DNA from 2 places in the Lysinibacillus sp. RC46 genome. Region 2 is predicted to be linked to the other one. Evidence: riboswitches for the same ligand, from Rfam matches in the RefSeq annotation. Region 2 holds a riboswitch; the other holds the start of a gene.
What was found. Region 2 has a riboswitch for cobalamin ahead of metE (5-methyltetrahydropteroyltriglutamate--homocysteine S-methyltransferase). Riboswitches for the same ligand answer to the same signal wherever they lie in the genome.
Positions count from the first base shown of each region.

Region 1 (8,178 bases), on a different contig from region 2:
ATACCTATCCCTTTTGGAATAGATCCTCTTATGTATACACTATGTAAGTCATCTTGAAGATGAGTGGAATACGTATTAACCACATCGTATATCACAGGAAGAAAAATTGGGTTGATTTTATTCCAGTCTGAATGGTTAATAATGTAACCATCTCTATCAGTAACACATAAGCTTCCAATTTCTCTAATAGTAGTCATCACATATCTCCTTCTACAATTTTAGTTGTAAATCAATCTACAATCACTCTACCTGGGTAATTTTTTATCGTTTGCCAGTAGTCTGCTGCTTTTGTTCTCTTGTAAAACTTATAAAATGGTTCTTTTTGGCGAGCAAGTTCTTTATAGACCCTAATTATTTCCTGTAAAAGATTTTCGATATGCTGTACAGACACTTTCTTCACAAAAAGCTCCCCTGCCTGTGCGTTTTTACCCATCGGAACAGCCCCTAAATACACATCAAAGCTATCTTTCTGATATACAAGCCCAATATCATCATATACGGCATTATAGCAAGCTGATGCACAGCCATTCATATTAATGCGAATCCTGCTTGGTACTTCCAAGCCTTCAAGCTGCTGATACAGCTCCTCTGTAATCTGTGCTGCCTCCATTTTATCGCCATCACAAAAATCACAAGCCTTCATAGTTACAATCTGTCCTTGCTTTGCAATATATAAGCCCGCCTTTTCCAACTTCCTTTTGGCAGTCGTTAATTCTATTGTCGGTACAGATAGTAGTATACTGTAGGATGCAGAATATTTAATAGCGCCACTCACTCCGACTACCTCTGCGATTGTTTGAAATTGTGCTGGTGTATAATGTTTGTTGATAATGCCAGGACTCACAGCAAGACGCGTAAATTCACCTTCTATGTTTAACTTAGCAAATGTTTTTTCAGGAATATTATGGCTAAAAGCATTTATAGTCATTTTTACCCTCCTCCTATAAAAAAAGCTAGCACATGGCTAGCTCCTCTTCTTTATTGAAAGCTTTCTGGATAAAATCCTTGTGCCAAAATTTGTATTGCTTCAGCCGCACGAACACCTTCAGACGCTGCTGATAGTGGTAAAATAACGAAACGTTTGTTTAATACCGCTTCCGTTTCTTTTAGTGCCGGATCATTTTTTAGGAAATTAATTTTTTCTTCAGCAGTAGTTGAACCATAGTCAATTACAACGATAACTTCCGGGTTGCGCTCAACTACATCTTCTTTTGAAACGGTTGTCCAGCCAGACTCAACATCCCCAAAAATATTTTTTCCACCTGCTACTGTCACAAGTTCATTCATGAAGTTTTGGGCAGCAGTGAAAACTTCTTTCTCACCACTATCAAATACAAGAATACGTAAATTCCCCTCCTCTTGCGGAAGCTTCGTACGAATATCCTCTACATCTTTTGTCATTTGCTCAATTAACTTTTCTCCACGCTCTTCCACATGGAATATCTTGGCGATGTTACGAATATCGCCGAAAATATCCTCTAACTTAGGATTTTTAATGCTTGAAGATGTATGTAAATAAGTGTGGATGCCAAGTGCTTCTAGTTCTTCTGGTGTTCCAACACCCTTCTCACTAAACCCGCTTTTCCAGCCTGCATATAAAAAATCTGCTCCTGCATCAATCACTTGTTCCTTTGTTGGGTATTGCTCAGCTAGTACCGGAACTTTATCATAAGCTGCCTGTAACGGTGGATAAATTGCATCATCTAAATATGCTGTTCCGACCATTGAATCCTCTAAGCCTAACGCTAGCATAATCTCTGTCACATGCTGATTTAAGCTAATTGCTTTTTTAGGTGCTTGCGAATAGACTTGTGTCGTATCGTTATTGTCAATCGTTACTTCCGTTGCTCCTGCTTTTGCTGGTTCTACTTGTTCACTTTGCGATGCTGAATCCTGTTTTTCCTCGTTACCACAAGCCGCTAAAATACTTAGCATTGCGATTGCAAGAACAAGCCATACGCTTTTTAATGTCTTCATGTCTACTTCTCCTTTTTTCTAAAAAATATATTGAAAGAAATCTAAGTCTCTTAAACTAACTATAAAAATTGCTCAGATATATAATAAATATGCGGCTTTTTCGTGACAGGATGTACATTAACTTCTGCATGTACACCAAACACCTTTTGTAGCAATGAGGGTGTTAATACATCAAACGGAGTTCCATACGCCGCAATTTCTCCGTCCTTTAAAACATAAATTTTATCGCAATAAGTTGCTGCAATATTTAAATCATGCAAGGCTACAATGACCGTAATCGGCAAGCTCTGTATTAAATCCATAAGCTGGAGTTGATGCTGAATATCTAAATGATTCGTTGGCTCATCTAATGCCATAACCTTAGCCTGTTGCGCCAAAGCCCTTGCAACAACGACTCGTTTTTTCTCACCACCAGATAATGAACTAAAAGTACGTTCACTTAAATGCAGTACGCCTGCTTGCTGCATCGATTCCTCGACAATAGCTAGATCTTCTTTTGTATCCACTTCCATAAGCCTTTTATGCGGTGTACGTCCCATTGCAACAAGATCCTTAACAGTAAACTCAAAAAGCACTGGTGTTTCCTGCCCTACGACGGCTAGTTGCTTTGCTATCTCCTTTGAAGATTGCTTGTAAATATTTTCATTAAATAAAAATACTTCTCCCTCTTGAGGTTGTAGCATACGATACATATTTTTTAATAGGGTCGATTTCCCACTGCCATTAGGTCCAATTATGCCCACAAACTCGCGTTCTTGAATATGTACAGAAACATTGTTTAATATTTTCACCTGCTGCACGGCAAAAGTAAGGTTCTTTGCTACGTATACCATCTAATTTTCCTCCCCGAAAGAATACATTTGCTTACGCAACATCCATATAAAAAATGGGCATCCGCATAAAGCAGTAATAATTCCAATCGGCATTTCCTCAGGTGCAATCACAATACGCGCAGCTGCATCAGCCCATATTAAAAATATCGCACCAATTAATGCACTGACTGGCAGTACAAACTTATAATTTGAGCCGACAATCATGCGTACGATATGTGGAATAATCAGTCCTATAAAGCCAATTGCACCACTTACAGCAACAAGGACACCTGTTAATAGGGAAATTAATAGAATTAGTAGCAATCGAAATTTCTCTAAATTAATCCCCAGCGTAACAGCAGATTCTTCGCCTAGTAAAAGTAAATTCAAATGACGTGCATGAAGACGTAAAATTACGTAGACGACCGTTAAAACAACGAACGGAATCATTAAATTTACCCATTTCGCTCCAGCCAGACTTCCCATCATCCAATACATCACTGCCTTTATACCGCCCTCTTCTTTCGCCATCATCAGCATAAAATTCGTCATTGCTGACAAAACTAGTGACACGGCAATTCCGGCTAATAATAATCGAATAACTGAAATTCGCCCCTCAACTCGTGCTAAGAAAAACACGATTAGTACTGCAATCGTCGCACCTATAAAAGCCGCAAGTGATAGCGCATACATACCTAAAAATGAAAAAGCGCCCAGTAAAATAACAGACGTCGCCCCGACAGATGCACCGGAAGATACACCTAAAATATAGGGGTCTGCGATTGAGTTGCGAACTAAAGCTTGAATAGCAGCTCCCGAAATTGCAAGACCCGCTCCGACTATTATGGCAAGTACTACGCGGGGAGTACGAATTTGCCAGATGATGATTTCCTGCGAACGACTCCAATCTTCTGTAATGCCAAGTGGATTGAACGGGATATGCGATAAAATAATGCGCCATACAATACTAGGTGTTATAGACACAGAGCCTACCATTATCGCTAACGTCAAGGATATTAGAACGACACCAGTCAACACTAATAAGAGTAGGTTGATTTTTCTAGTTGTTGGATTCTTCAAAACGCTCTCCTCTCTTAAAGCAAAGGGCATAAAAAAATCCCCTTGTCTACAAGAGGATGTCATAGTTAAATAAAGGGCGTCTCTTCCCAGTCACTACAACCATCCTCGTGGTTCTATGTAAGTTTGTTGCTTTTATTGGCAGGTCTCCTGGCTTAGGTTCATCATCTATACGCCTTCCCATAGCTCGCTACAGTGACATATTGTATAGACTCTCCATTACAGTTGCGGGACAGCATCGGATTTGCACCGATTTCCCTTTTAAGCAAACGAACAATGTCATTCGCACCAACAAAAATTATTAAGTTATAAGAGGAACAATATCAGAATATTTTCCAGATAGCAATTACATTATATATTACATTAAAGTAAAAATAGTAATAAACGAGAGATTAATAGCCAGAAAATAGAACTGTTAAACATTAATTACTATTGGAAAAATAAAATAAATTTAGACAATAATTTATCTTACCTTACTATACAAATTCCTCATAGTACGCTATTAGTCTCGATATTCAATATCAGTGAGGGCAACACTCTACATGATCTACTAACAAATCTTTCATTCTATTTTGGTTATCTATTTTTATAAATGGAAATTATAAAAATACAAAGGATTTTCTTTTCTACTTGGAAGTCATTAGGTTGAGATAACCTTCATTTCATAAAATAATTGTTTAGGGTAGTGAGAATTAATTCAACAAGATTCATAAATGCTTAATTTTAATCCTTTTTTTCAAATTCCATCTTCCAACTAAAATATTCGTTGTCAGTATTTTTTTCATATTTTAATTGAGCATCGAATTTAGAACCTTTTTTACTTGTTAAGCCTTTTACCAATACCGTTCCATCGGCTAGCAATTTCTTCACCATTGTTTTGGTAGGCTTCTTCTTCTTCGCGGCTAAAAATTCATCGTTTTTCCAGATGACAAATTTACAGCCCTTTTCCCAGTTACTGCAGCCGAAGCCTTTTTGTCCTTCGATCACGCTATGACCACATAATGGGCATTTCCCTACTACTTCAAATTTCTTCTTCGCTCGTGTTACTTTGCTGAGTGTCACATCTTCACTATTTTTAATCGTCTGAACGGCATTGACGGTGAAAAAAATCTCATCCGCAATTACTTTTCATTAAACTCAAATTCAATTTTTCCTTCTACCAAACGAAGTGACGCATTAAATTGTTTACCATTCTTTGACTTAAACCCTTTAACCACAGCTGTTTTACCAATCTTACATAAATCATTAATGTTCTTTTCAGTTAGTTTTTTTCCTAGTAACCTTTCTGGGAACGTTTGCTTACAACCATTTTTATAATTCGAACAACCGTAAAAACTTTTACGCAAACCTATTTTTCCTACTTTGCATGTCGAACATGGCACAATATCTTTCACAGCAGCTGGTTTAAACTGCTCAGCTTCAATTGAAAGTGACTCTAATTGTTTAGGTACCTCCGCTATTAATTGAGTAATAAACTTGCCTATGCTTTCAATAAAATGTTTTGCAGAGCCTTCTCCACGACCAATTTTATTTAAGTAAATTTCCCATTTTGCAGTCATAGATGGACTTGAAAGTAATGTCCCTTCGATAGCCCGACATAAAAGCTCCCCTTTCGGCAAAACGCTCACTATGTTTTTTCGTACTTCAATAAATCCATGCTTTTTAATGGTCTCTATAATGCCACTTCGAGTTGCTTCTGTACCAATACCTTCAATCGATTTCAGCACCTCGATTTCTTCTTCATCCTCAACTGATTTACCACATGTTTTCATCATCGTAATGAGTTGCCCTTCTGTATAAGGCTTAGGAGGCGTAGTTGTGCCTTCTAGAATAGAAACCTTACTTTGTACCATTTCATCTTGGAAAACAACAGGTAACGATTCCTCACGCTCTTGCATCCCTTTTTCACTTAAAAACAATTCTTTCCAACCTTTTACAAGTTCTGTTTTCCCTACCGTTTTAAACTCTAAATTTTTGACATTCGTTATAATCGTTTTTTCATCGTATTCATAATCTTGGTGAAACATGGCGAGTGTCGTATTGACTATTTCGAAATAAATATTTCTTTCATCAGCATTCATTGATTGTAACGCTTTTTCTGTTGGCACTTTTTTCGTTGGAATAATAGCATAGTGCTCCCCAACGTTGGCACTGTCGACATAGCGTTTGTTATTCCCGCGATTAATCGCATTAAATGGCTTTCCAACGAGCTGCTGATATTTTGCCAATGATTCATTTAAATAGGCAAACTCATTATGTGTAATGAGGTGTGAATCGGTACGTGGGTAAGAAACGAGCTTTTTCTCATAAAGTGATTGCGTAAGTTTCAACACATGCGACGGGCTGTATTTCCAACGTTTATTGGCGTTGGCTTGTAATGTTGATAACGCATGTAGTTTGGGTGGTGCAATACGCTTCGTTTTGTTCGTTACACTCGTAATTAGACCTGTATCCATCGGTTCAACCCCATGTTGTTGCAATAATTGCACAGCCTCTGCACGCTCTTTTGTTTTTAACTTTGCCTTCCCTTTATATACACCATTTTGTGCTTTAAAGATCCCTTCAATTTCATAAAAATTTTCAGGCTTGAAATGTTCAATTTCCTGTTGTCTTTTATAAATTAAATATACGGTTGGCGATTGCACACGTCCGATGGAGATACTACCCTTAAAGCCTTTTTTTTGTAAAAGTAGCGTATATAGGCGACTACAGTTCATGCCTACTAACCAATCGCTAATTTGACGTGTTTTTGCTTCTTGGTACATGAGCAGATCACGCTCATTACTTTGCATATTATTAAAACCTTTTCGAATTTCCTCAACTTCTAATGAATTGATCCATAATCGTTTAACAGGCTTATTTACTTTTGTCATTTTTAAAAGTGAGTAGAAGATATTTGAACCTTCACGTTCACTATCACAGCAGTTATAAATCATTGTTACTTGCGGATCACTAAAGATTTTTTTTACTGCATTAAATTGTGAATACATTTTAGAGACAACTTTATCTTCAAATTTTTGTGGAATGATAGGTAATGATCCAAGCGACCATTTCTCCCATTCCTTTTGATATTCTTTTGGTTCCTTTAATTCAACAAGATGACCAACTGCCCAGGTAATTACTGCACCTTCAGGAAAAGTAGAACAAGGTTCCAATTCAATAAATATTTTCTCTTTTTGTTTAATTTTAAATGCATCAGCATAAGCTCTTGCTTGAGATGGTTTCTCTGCCAAAATGGCGATTTTCCCCATTAATCATCACATCTTCTTTAAAATATTTTAGTAACTTTTTAATATATAAACATAAAACTCAACTAATCAGATTAGTTGAGTTTATTATGAAATACCTTACTACTATTTTACTTTAAACAATTTAAAATATCACTTACTAAAATCTTTAAATGTTGGCGGTATCCCCTTCTAAAGCTACAACTTCCGGAACAGTTCATTGTATCTTCAATAATTGCACATGTTGGCTCAAGAAGAACACTAATAAAAAAATTGCATCTGATCTTTTAAGTTAGTACCAGATACATTTTTTTTGAGTTCGAAAGTTAAGTTATTAAAATAAAAGTGCAATATTTTTTATGTACAATTGCACAAATTAAAAAATCCCTTCACTTAGAAATATCTTCACAATCTTATGTAGTACTTACTACAAATGATGGAATTTCAAGGCTCTTATTTGATAAACTTGAAAATGAGATTTTTACAAATAAATACAATGTTTCGAAATATAGCGAAAAAGAAATTCTTGAAGTACTTTTGAATGGAAATCCAATGAATGCGAAGTTGAATTATGGGTACCAATTAAAAGTTAGATTTTGAGACTTTTAAAAAACTGGTAAAAATATAATCTGACCCAATAAAGTTAGACATATTTAGTTAAGCATCTTCTAAGACCTGAGAGGTAACCACCGGGCTTAGGTCTTTTAATTTTCTCTTCATTCGTTTGTGATTGTAATAGTGAATATAGTCCTTGAGTTCCTGTTCAAAATGTGCCATAAACAATCCCATATAATAGACAGATTAATTTACTTTCTTTTCTGTCTACCATAGGGGAACCATATCAATATTTAATAAGTCTATTTGTTCGCATATAGTCTTTAGCCATGTAGTAAGCACTTATTGAAAACATTTGAGTTAGAATTTTCTTGTTTTTAAACAAGCTTTCAAAACTATCAAAACCAATTAAATTAACTTCAATATTTTCAGTATCATCTAAATCTTGCTCATATGCCTTATATGCATCTAAGATAAGATACGTTATAACTTTATTATTCTGTGTAGCGGGATTCACGAAATATTCTCCT
Region 1 covers NZ_JBGCCF010000047.1:6,160-14,337, forward strand. Annotated here, with positions in the region: gene ABH966_RS25230 (nucleotidyltransferase) at 1-197, opposite strand, end outside; gene ABH966_RS25235 (precorrin-3B methylase) at 230-928, opposite strand; gene ABH966_RS25240 (ABC transporter substrate-binding protein) at 979-1,977, opposite strand; gene ABH966_RS25245 (ABC transporter ATP-binding protein) at 2,037-2,810, opposite strand; gene ABH966_RS25250 (FecCD family ABC transporter permease) at 2,811-3,869, opposite strand; cobalamin riboswitch at 3,990-4,174, opposite strand; partial or broken gene ABH966_RS25255 (topoisomerase C-terminal repeat-containing protein) at 4,590-4,970, opposite strand; gene ABH966_RS25260 (type IA DNA topoisomerase) at 4,988-7,117, opposite strand; partial or broken gene ABH966_RS25265 (IS3 family transposase) at 7,751-7,870, opposite strand; gene ABH966_RS25270 (NUDIX hydrolase) at 7,935-8,178, opposite strand, start outside.
Region 1: another riboswitch for cobalamin. It lies ahead of ABH966_RS25250 (FecCD family ABC transporter permease); the one in region 2 lies ahead of metE (5-methyltetrahydropteroyltriglutamate--homocysteine S-methyltransferase).

Region 2 (8,178 bases):
TCGTATTAACTGCTTGTGAGTTATTCAGGGCATTTGTTGTTGCAGCCTCTACTTCTATAGGTTGAACAGTTGGTTGTACCATCCCCACTGTGCTAAAACCTATCGTCAATGCTAATGTTGTTGATAAAAATCGTTTATTCATGTTGTTATTTCCTCCTGAAGCTATTGTTAGGATTAATCCTGATTTGGTTTGTCACTGGAATTAATCGTAGCATGAAAAAGTAGGGCTTCTTTGAGGTAATTGTTACCACGGTGGATGGGAAATTGCTGTAAACACCTGATATAAAAGGCTTCATCGCCTTAATTTACAGTTGTATTACAAATGTTTCAGTTGGCTGAAGTGTTTTTTAGTATCGAAAGAAGGAGGATGTCGATAAAATTCAGAAGTTGGGTGATAAAACGTGAAAGTTAGTCGATAAAATTCAAAAGTTGGGCGATAAAATGTAAAAGTACCCCGGCAAAATTAAAAAGTTGGAAGACATGCCAGTTGAATAGAAAATAATTTCTATTCAACTGTTTTCTTTTAGAATTCTTGAATCATCTCCACTCTATTACCGAATGGATCTCTAAATTCAAAGCGTTCAAAATGAGGAATAGGAACTGAGTCGAAAATTTCTATATGATGTTCGGCTAGTACCTTCTTCCAATGTTCGATATTTTCAACTTGATAGGCAATATGAGCCTTCGTCGTTAATCTATCAAAGCCATCCTCTGTACCTACATGTACCGCTCTATTGCCGACCTGTAACCAAAATCCACCTCGTCCTTTCAGCGAATCAGGCTTTTCAATTTCTTTTAGTCCTAATACTTGACAGTAAAAATGTCTTCCTTTTTCTTCTTCACCTTTTGGTATTGTTATTTGAACGTGATGTAAGCCTATAATCATTTTTTCTCCTCCTTTAATTCTAATCATTACTTACTTCTAGGATAATAATGTAAAATCCTTTAATTTGATGAATGAATAGTATTCTTTTTCACGAATGAAGCATTTGTAAAACCAGTAATGAGAATTAGGGAGTAAGCCCATAATAGCCATGAGGCGAAATATCGATCTAAGTCAGCCGATAAATTCGGGAAAATATTGTCGAAAACTAACAATACGACTGCATCAATGAGCATTCCAGGTAATACGATACAAATAGCAGCCAGTAACCGTTCTGTACCTTTTGTCTTTTTCAAAGAATAAATAGGTATTGTCGCTATCCAAACGATTGGAATAGCTAAAATGTAAGTAGCTATCATGAGGAAAGGTTCTTCAAGGGTAAAAAAGTAATGCCCTACAAATCGAAATACGGCACTTGCTACAAGCCAAATCCCAAAACCCCAGCATAAAAAGAATCGCATAGTTTTCCTCCTCTAATTATTTTCTAGACGATGCAATGTCTGAAGGATTTTTTCTAATTGCTGATAGAAGACATCTACATCGAAATCGTCCCTCATCATCACTTGTAAGGCTAAGCCATCAATAAGGGCGTTGAAAAAAATGCTCCAAGTTTCCATCGACACGCCATCAATTGGTGATGTATCCCATAATTTATTTAAAATGTTACATAAATGTTCATTTTCAGCCGCTAAAATTTGTCCAATTTGCTGTCTAATAGTTGGGTTCGTAAAGCCGAAAACAGTTAAGGTGAAAAATAATTTATGATAAAACGCATCATTTTCATATCGACTTTTTGCAGAGAGAAGTGCAGATTGAATCATTTCTCGATCAGTCATCAGAATCTCATTCCAGGAATTTTCACAGATGTCTTGGACAATTTCTAGAATGATTTGCTCTTTTGATTTGAAATGATAATAAATAGTTCCTTGTGTCACCCCAGCTTGCTCAGCAACAGCCTTTAAGGTGAATTTCTCAATCCCTTTTTCTACTAAACTTTGCTTGGCAGCCATTAATAAATCTGACTTTTCAATACCAGTAGGTTTTGCCATTTGTTTACACCTCCTTTGTTATTAGTTAGTTGGATAACTAACTATAAAATAACAGAATATCCCACTATTTACAAGTTTATTTTGGTAGCGGGGCTGCTAGTCTTCGATGATTCCATATGTTTGGAATAACAGCAGTATGAAGAATCGAACAAATCTGAAAATAAATCTACTTTTCAGAAAAATATATGTTATAGTAAAACATAATTAAATATTGTGTAAGAGTTGGTGCCGAATGAAAGTTTGGCTTAAAAGGGAAGTCGGTGTAAATCCGACGCTGTCCCGCAACTGTAAATCGGAGCAAATCACAATTGCCACTGGGAAACTGGGAAGGCTGTGAGGCGTGTTGATGAGAAGCCAGGAGACCTGCCAATATCTAGTACACACCAAATACCTACGTGGAAATAGGTGGTGAGATGTGACCATATCGGCCCTGTGCGACAATAAATCATGCGATATTTTGAAAGAATTTCGTATTGTTTCTTGATAGCTAATTTTGATATGCAATGACAGCCATTTTCCAAAAAAAAGGAGGGTGGCTTTTTTTTTATTTTGATTGATAGGAGAGATAAACATGACGTATACAAGTACTACAGTTGGTTATCCGTATATCGGAGAAGATCGTGAATGGAAAAAGGCTTTAGAGGCATTTTGGAAAAAGGAGCTTTCAGAGGATGAATTTTTACAGCATTTAAAGGATATTCGCCTAGCTCGAATAAACAAGCAGATTCGTCTCGGCATAGACATGATAACTGTCGGAGATTTCACACTCTATGACAGAATGTTGGATACGGCAATGATGTTTGGCTTAGTTCCAAAGCGCTTTGATTGGCAGGGAGACAAAGTTGATTTACAAACTTACTATGGGGTAGCTCGTGGTAGTAAAAAAGCCGTGGCTAGTGAAATGACAAAATGGTTTAATACAAACTATCATTATATTGTGCCAGAATATGAGGGACAACCTTTACAATTGACAGAAAATAAAATATTGGCAGACTTTTTAGAGGCTAAGGAAGCGTTTGGTATTACAGCAAAACCTACATTGATTGGCCCATATACATTTTGTAAATTAACAAAAGGCTATGACAAACTATCGCAGATTACATTTATTTTAGCATTACTACCACTTTATACGCAGGTCTTAAAGGAGTTAGTGGATGCTGGTGTAGAGTGGATTCAATTAGAGGAGCCTGCTCTTGCCACAACACTAGATGAAGCGGAGGTTAAACTTGTTCAAGAAATTTATAGACAATTAATTGCATCAGTACCCGAGGTTAACATTATGCTACAAACATATTTTGAGTCATTATCGGCATACGAGTCAATTGTGACACTTCCGGTTCAAGGAATTGGGTTAGACTTTGTGCATGGCTATGGCGAAAATATGGAGGCATTACGTCAATTTGGCTTCCCACAAGATAAAGTATTAGCGGCCGGTATTATAAATGGACGAGATATTTGGCGCTCCAATCTAGCAGAGGCTAGCTCAACTATTAAAGCTATTGAACAGCTAAGTGGTGCTAAAGAAATATGGATTCAATCTTCGTGTAACTTACAGCATGTTCCAATTACAACTACTCTCGAAACAAAGCTCGATCCAGTTCTAAAAAATGCCCTTTCTTTTGCAGATGAAAAATTAGTTGAAATCAATGAAATAACAAAATACTTACAAGGCACAGGAAGCCCCTCAAATCAAAAAACATCTGAAAGTATGAAGGCGATTGAAGCGTTGAAAAATCACCCGGCTCGTCAAAATAGAAGTATTCAACAAGCCATTAAAGCAGTGTCAGCACAAGATTTTGAACGCCAGAGTGAATTTAAAACACGTCAAAAGGTTCAACAACAAGCCTTGCAATTACCGCTGTTCCCAACTACAACAATTGGGAGCTTTCCGCAATCAGACGAAGTCAAACGTACACGAAGTGCATGGCGAAAGAAACAACTATCTGATGAGGATTATGCAGCGTTTGTCGAACAAGAGACAAAACGTTGGATCACTATTCAAGAGGAATTAGATATCGACGTTTTGGTACACGGTGAATTTGAGCGCACAGATATGGTTGAATATTTCGGGGAAAAACTTACTGGTTTTGCATTTACGGAGAAAGCATGGGTTGTATCATATGGCTCTCGCTGTGTGAAGCCACCAATTATTTATGGTGACGTTGCATGGGAAGCACCGATGACAGTTAAAGAAACAGCCTATGCCCAAAGCCAAACGAATCGTTATGTAAAGGGAATGCTCACAGGTCCTGTGACAATTTTAAATTGGTCCTTTGTCCGGGATGATATTTCACGGGAGGATGTATCCTATCAAATTGCTTTGGCACTTCGAAAAGAGGTAGAAGCACTAGAAGCTGCGGGTATTTCTATTATTCAGGTTGATGAACCAGCATTACGAGAGGGCTTGCCACTGTGTGAAGAAAATTGGGGAGCTTACTTAGAGTGGACGGTGAATGCTTTTAAACTTGCTACATCTAGTGTGAAGGATCAAACACAAATTCATACACATATGTGCTATTGTGAGTTTAATGATTTTATCGAGCCAATTAGTGCATTGGATGCTGATGTTATTTCAATTGAAACGTCACGTAGCCATGGCGAGCTGATTTCTTCTCTGCAAGTCAATCCGTATGAAAAAGGAATTGGGCTAGGCGTTTATGATATTCATAGTCCACGTGTACCGAGCGAAGAAGAGATGCTGAGTATTATGCAGGATAGCTTACAGGTTTTATCAAAAAATCAATTTTGGGTGAATCCTGACTGTGGTTTAAAAACAAGGAAGGAAACAGAAACAGTTGCAGCACTGGCACATATGGTAGCTGCGGCAAAAACTCTCCGTCAACAAGTCCAACAGTCCATACATTAAATAGAAACTTGACTTCTTTTTAAGAGGTCAGGTTTTTCTTTTTATTCGACAGAAATTTTTATAGAAAAAGTGAAGTGACAGCTACTGAAAAAATTTAAGCGAAGGTAGCGTGGTCCAAGCGATGGATAGACTAGTCAAACAGATGCTTAGATGGTGAAGTACTCGATTATACAAGATACTATGGTATAATAATATAAACGGAATAATAAGATAGAGGTACAAATCGGAATTCCGATTTGTTTAAAAGGGAAGATCGGTGTAAATCCGGCGCTGTCCCGCAACTGTAAATGTGAGCACGTTTCAAAAGACCACTGTTACGCATTGTAATGGGAAGGTGAAAAGTGTGATGAACATAAGCCAGGAGACCTGCCTTTATCTAGTACAACCAAAAAACCTACGAGGATAGGGGGTGTTGAGTGTGACTAGAGAAATTCTCCTGCATGCTCATAGTACGATGATTGCTAAGAAGGTAGCTTCTATTACCAATAGAAAGCTTTTTTCACCGTGTCAATCACCGTATTATGTCGTGTATTTGTCATAGTAGGCATCTTCCTGATGAAGGAAAGATGTTTTTTTATGCTAAAATTGAAGGAGTGTTACACATGAATCCACAAGTAATCGAGTATTATGAAAGTTTATTAAAATTTGAAGTCATGGAAACGCAATATACAAGTACTTCTCAAACATTAAAGGACACAGTTGAACAGTATGTAGAACAAGATGCTGTCCATGAAAATGATATTTTAACAGCTTATACGAATGTAATGAAAGAGCTAGTTGGATAAAGTGAAACTTTAATCAGTGGGACGTATTATCCCCACTGATTATTAGTCTTCACCAATCGGGCTTTTACGGGCAGTTAATCCCGCACCAAACTTCTTTGCATTGCTAATTTAAGATTTGGTATTTTTTACCTGAAGTCGCGCTTTCGGAATAGATAAATTACTGCCCGTTAAAGCGGGATAAAGTGAAACTTTAATCAGTGGGACGTATTATCCCCACTGATTATTAGTCTTCACCAATCGGGCTTTTACGGGCAGTTAATCCCGCACCAAACATCTTCTCTTTGCTAATTTAAGGTTTTAAATCTTTTACCTGAAGCCACGCTTTCGGAACAGATAAATTACTGCCCGTTAAAGCGGGATAAAGTGAAACTTTAATCAGTGGGGCGTATTATCCCCACTGATTATTAGTCTTCACCAAAGTTAAAAGGCTACTTAATGTTCACCTCTTTATGGGGACATTATGTAGCCTTTTTCTATAAAAACAAGCTTTTAATCTAATTATCTCAATAGGAATACATATATTTGTCATAAAAAAAACTCTGGGACTTCATACTTATTTCACTTTTTAACTATATAATAATTTTGCGCTTATTATTATAGATTGGAGAATTAGACATGAAGAACACGCTTTATCAGAGCTTTTGGCGAACGCACTTTTATGCCGCGTTATTTATTACTCCACTTCTTATTTCACTAACATTAAGTGGTATAGGTTTTTTATTTTATACCAATGTTGAAAATCAGTTATATGATAAATACTTTTTTGGTGAAAGTGGAAAAACCGAGATACAATCTATCGATGATGCTGTTAAACTTGCAGAAGAATCATATGCTGGCTATAAAACAAATAAAATTATTGAGTTAGAAGAGCCATACAATACTCGTTTATCGATGAAGAATGCAGATGGCAAAGAGAAATATGTGTTTTTAGATGATCATAACCAAATTATCGGTGGTCAAGATGCTGATTACACATTTGCAAATATTATGAGAAATGCCCATAGTTCCTTATTTATTGGGGGAACGGTTGTCAATTATTTAGTAGAATTAGCTGCGTGCTGGGCTATTTTTTTACTACTTTCAGGCATTTACATGACGTTTAAAGCAAAACTACTAAAGAAAACAAAGCAGACGAACAAACGTCAAAAGAGTAGAAAATTCCATGCTCTTGTTGGGACAATTATTACAATTCCAATGCTTGTTATTATTTTCACAGGTTTACCATGGTCTGCGTTTATGGGGAAATATATTTATCAAGCTTCACAAGATCATCCTTCTTTCGGCACGCCATTATTGCAGCAGCAGCCGCCTACATCTGATGTTAGTGAGATTCCTTGGGCTACTCGTCAAGAAACCCCTCCATCGTCAGATTCAGGACATGCAGCACATCATGGTATGGGGGCTAATATGGGCTATGTTGCTAACCCTAACCAACTAAGTGTGGAAAAGCTAGAACATGAAATTGATGCAATGAATATATCAAAACCTTACGCTATTATTTATCCTACTAGTGAAGACGGTGTCTATACAGTTGCAAAATCTAGTAACACTGGTGTCACAGGTCTTGATGTTAGTCCATATGATGAAACGACAATGTATTTCGATCAATATAGCGGAAAATTTATAGACAAGGTTGGATATGAGGACTATGGCATTCTTGCCAAATGGTTCACATGGGGAATTCCTTTACATGAAGGTCATTTGTTTGGCTGGCCAAATAAATTAATAAATTTACTAGTATGTCTAGCATTTTTAGTAGTTATAGTTTGGGGAGTTAGAACATGGCTACTACGAAAGAAACAAGGTATGCTATCTGCACCACCTAAAATCTCTCAAAAGGTATCCATTCCTTTTATCATTTTCATGATTATTTTAGGTATACTGATGCCACTATTTGGGCTTTCCTTAATTGCTGTCGTACTCGTTGAAATAATTATAAATTTAGTGTCTAAAAATAAAAAAGTAGTTGATTAAAATGCTAAGCGATACTGTATCAAGGAATATAGTATCGCTTTTCTTGTTCTAAAGCCACCCTTTATCACTGGCGACTTGAACAGCTTGTTGTCTAGATTCAACATGGAGCTTTTGAATAGAGGTTGATAAATAGTTTCGGATAGTGCCTTTCGTTAAAAATAACTTTTTACTAATCTCATTTGTTGTGAGTCCTTCTTTTACAAGTTGCAGAACAGCAATTTCGCGTTCATTTAATGGATTCTGTTCTTTCATAAATAACGTTGCAGCTAGATCTCTACTAACTACTTTTTCACCATTCATCACTTTTCTTATTGTTTCAATTAAATAGTCGATCGGCTCATCTTTTAATAAATAACCTTGTACCTCACAATCCATCGCTTTTTGTAAATAGCCAGGGCGTGCAAAGGTAGTGACAATCATCACCTTGCACGGTAAATTTGCCTGTCTTATTTTTTCAGCAAGTTCAAGACCAGTAAGATTCGGCATTTCAATGTCCAATACACAAACATCGGGTAGCTCTTGTTGAATATATTCCCACGCTGTTTGACCATCTGAAACTTCCGCGATCACTTTTATATCAGGCTCAAACGACAACAAGGAAGTCATGGCGCCACGTAACAT
Region 2 covers NZ_JBGCCF010000007.1:179,994-188,171, forward strand. Annotated here, with positions in the region: gene ABH966_RS08950 (C40 family peptidase) at 1-142, opposite strand, end outside; gene ABH966_RS08955 (VOC family protein) at 524-886, opposite strand; gene ABH966_RS08960 (DUF5367 domain-containing protein) at 946-1,344, opposite strand; gene ABH966_RS08965 (TetR/AcrR family transcriptional regulator) at 1,357-1,932, opposite strand; cobalamin riboswitch at 2,139-2,317, shown strand; gene metE (5-methyltetrahydropteroyltriglutamate--homocysteine S-methyltransferase) at 2,504-4,798, shown strand; cobalamin riboswitch at 4,996-5,186, shown strand; gene ABH966_RS08975 (hypothetical protein) at 5,401-5,583, shown strand; gene ABH966_RS08980 (PepSY-associated TM helix domain-containing protein) at 6,199-7,557, shown strand; gene ABH966_RS08985 (response regulator transcription factor) at 7,606-8,178, opposite strand, start outside.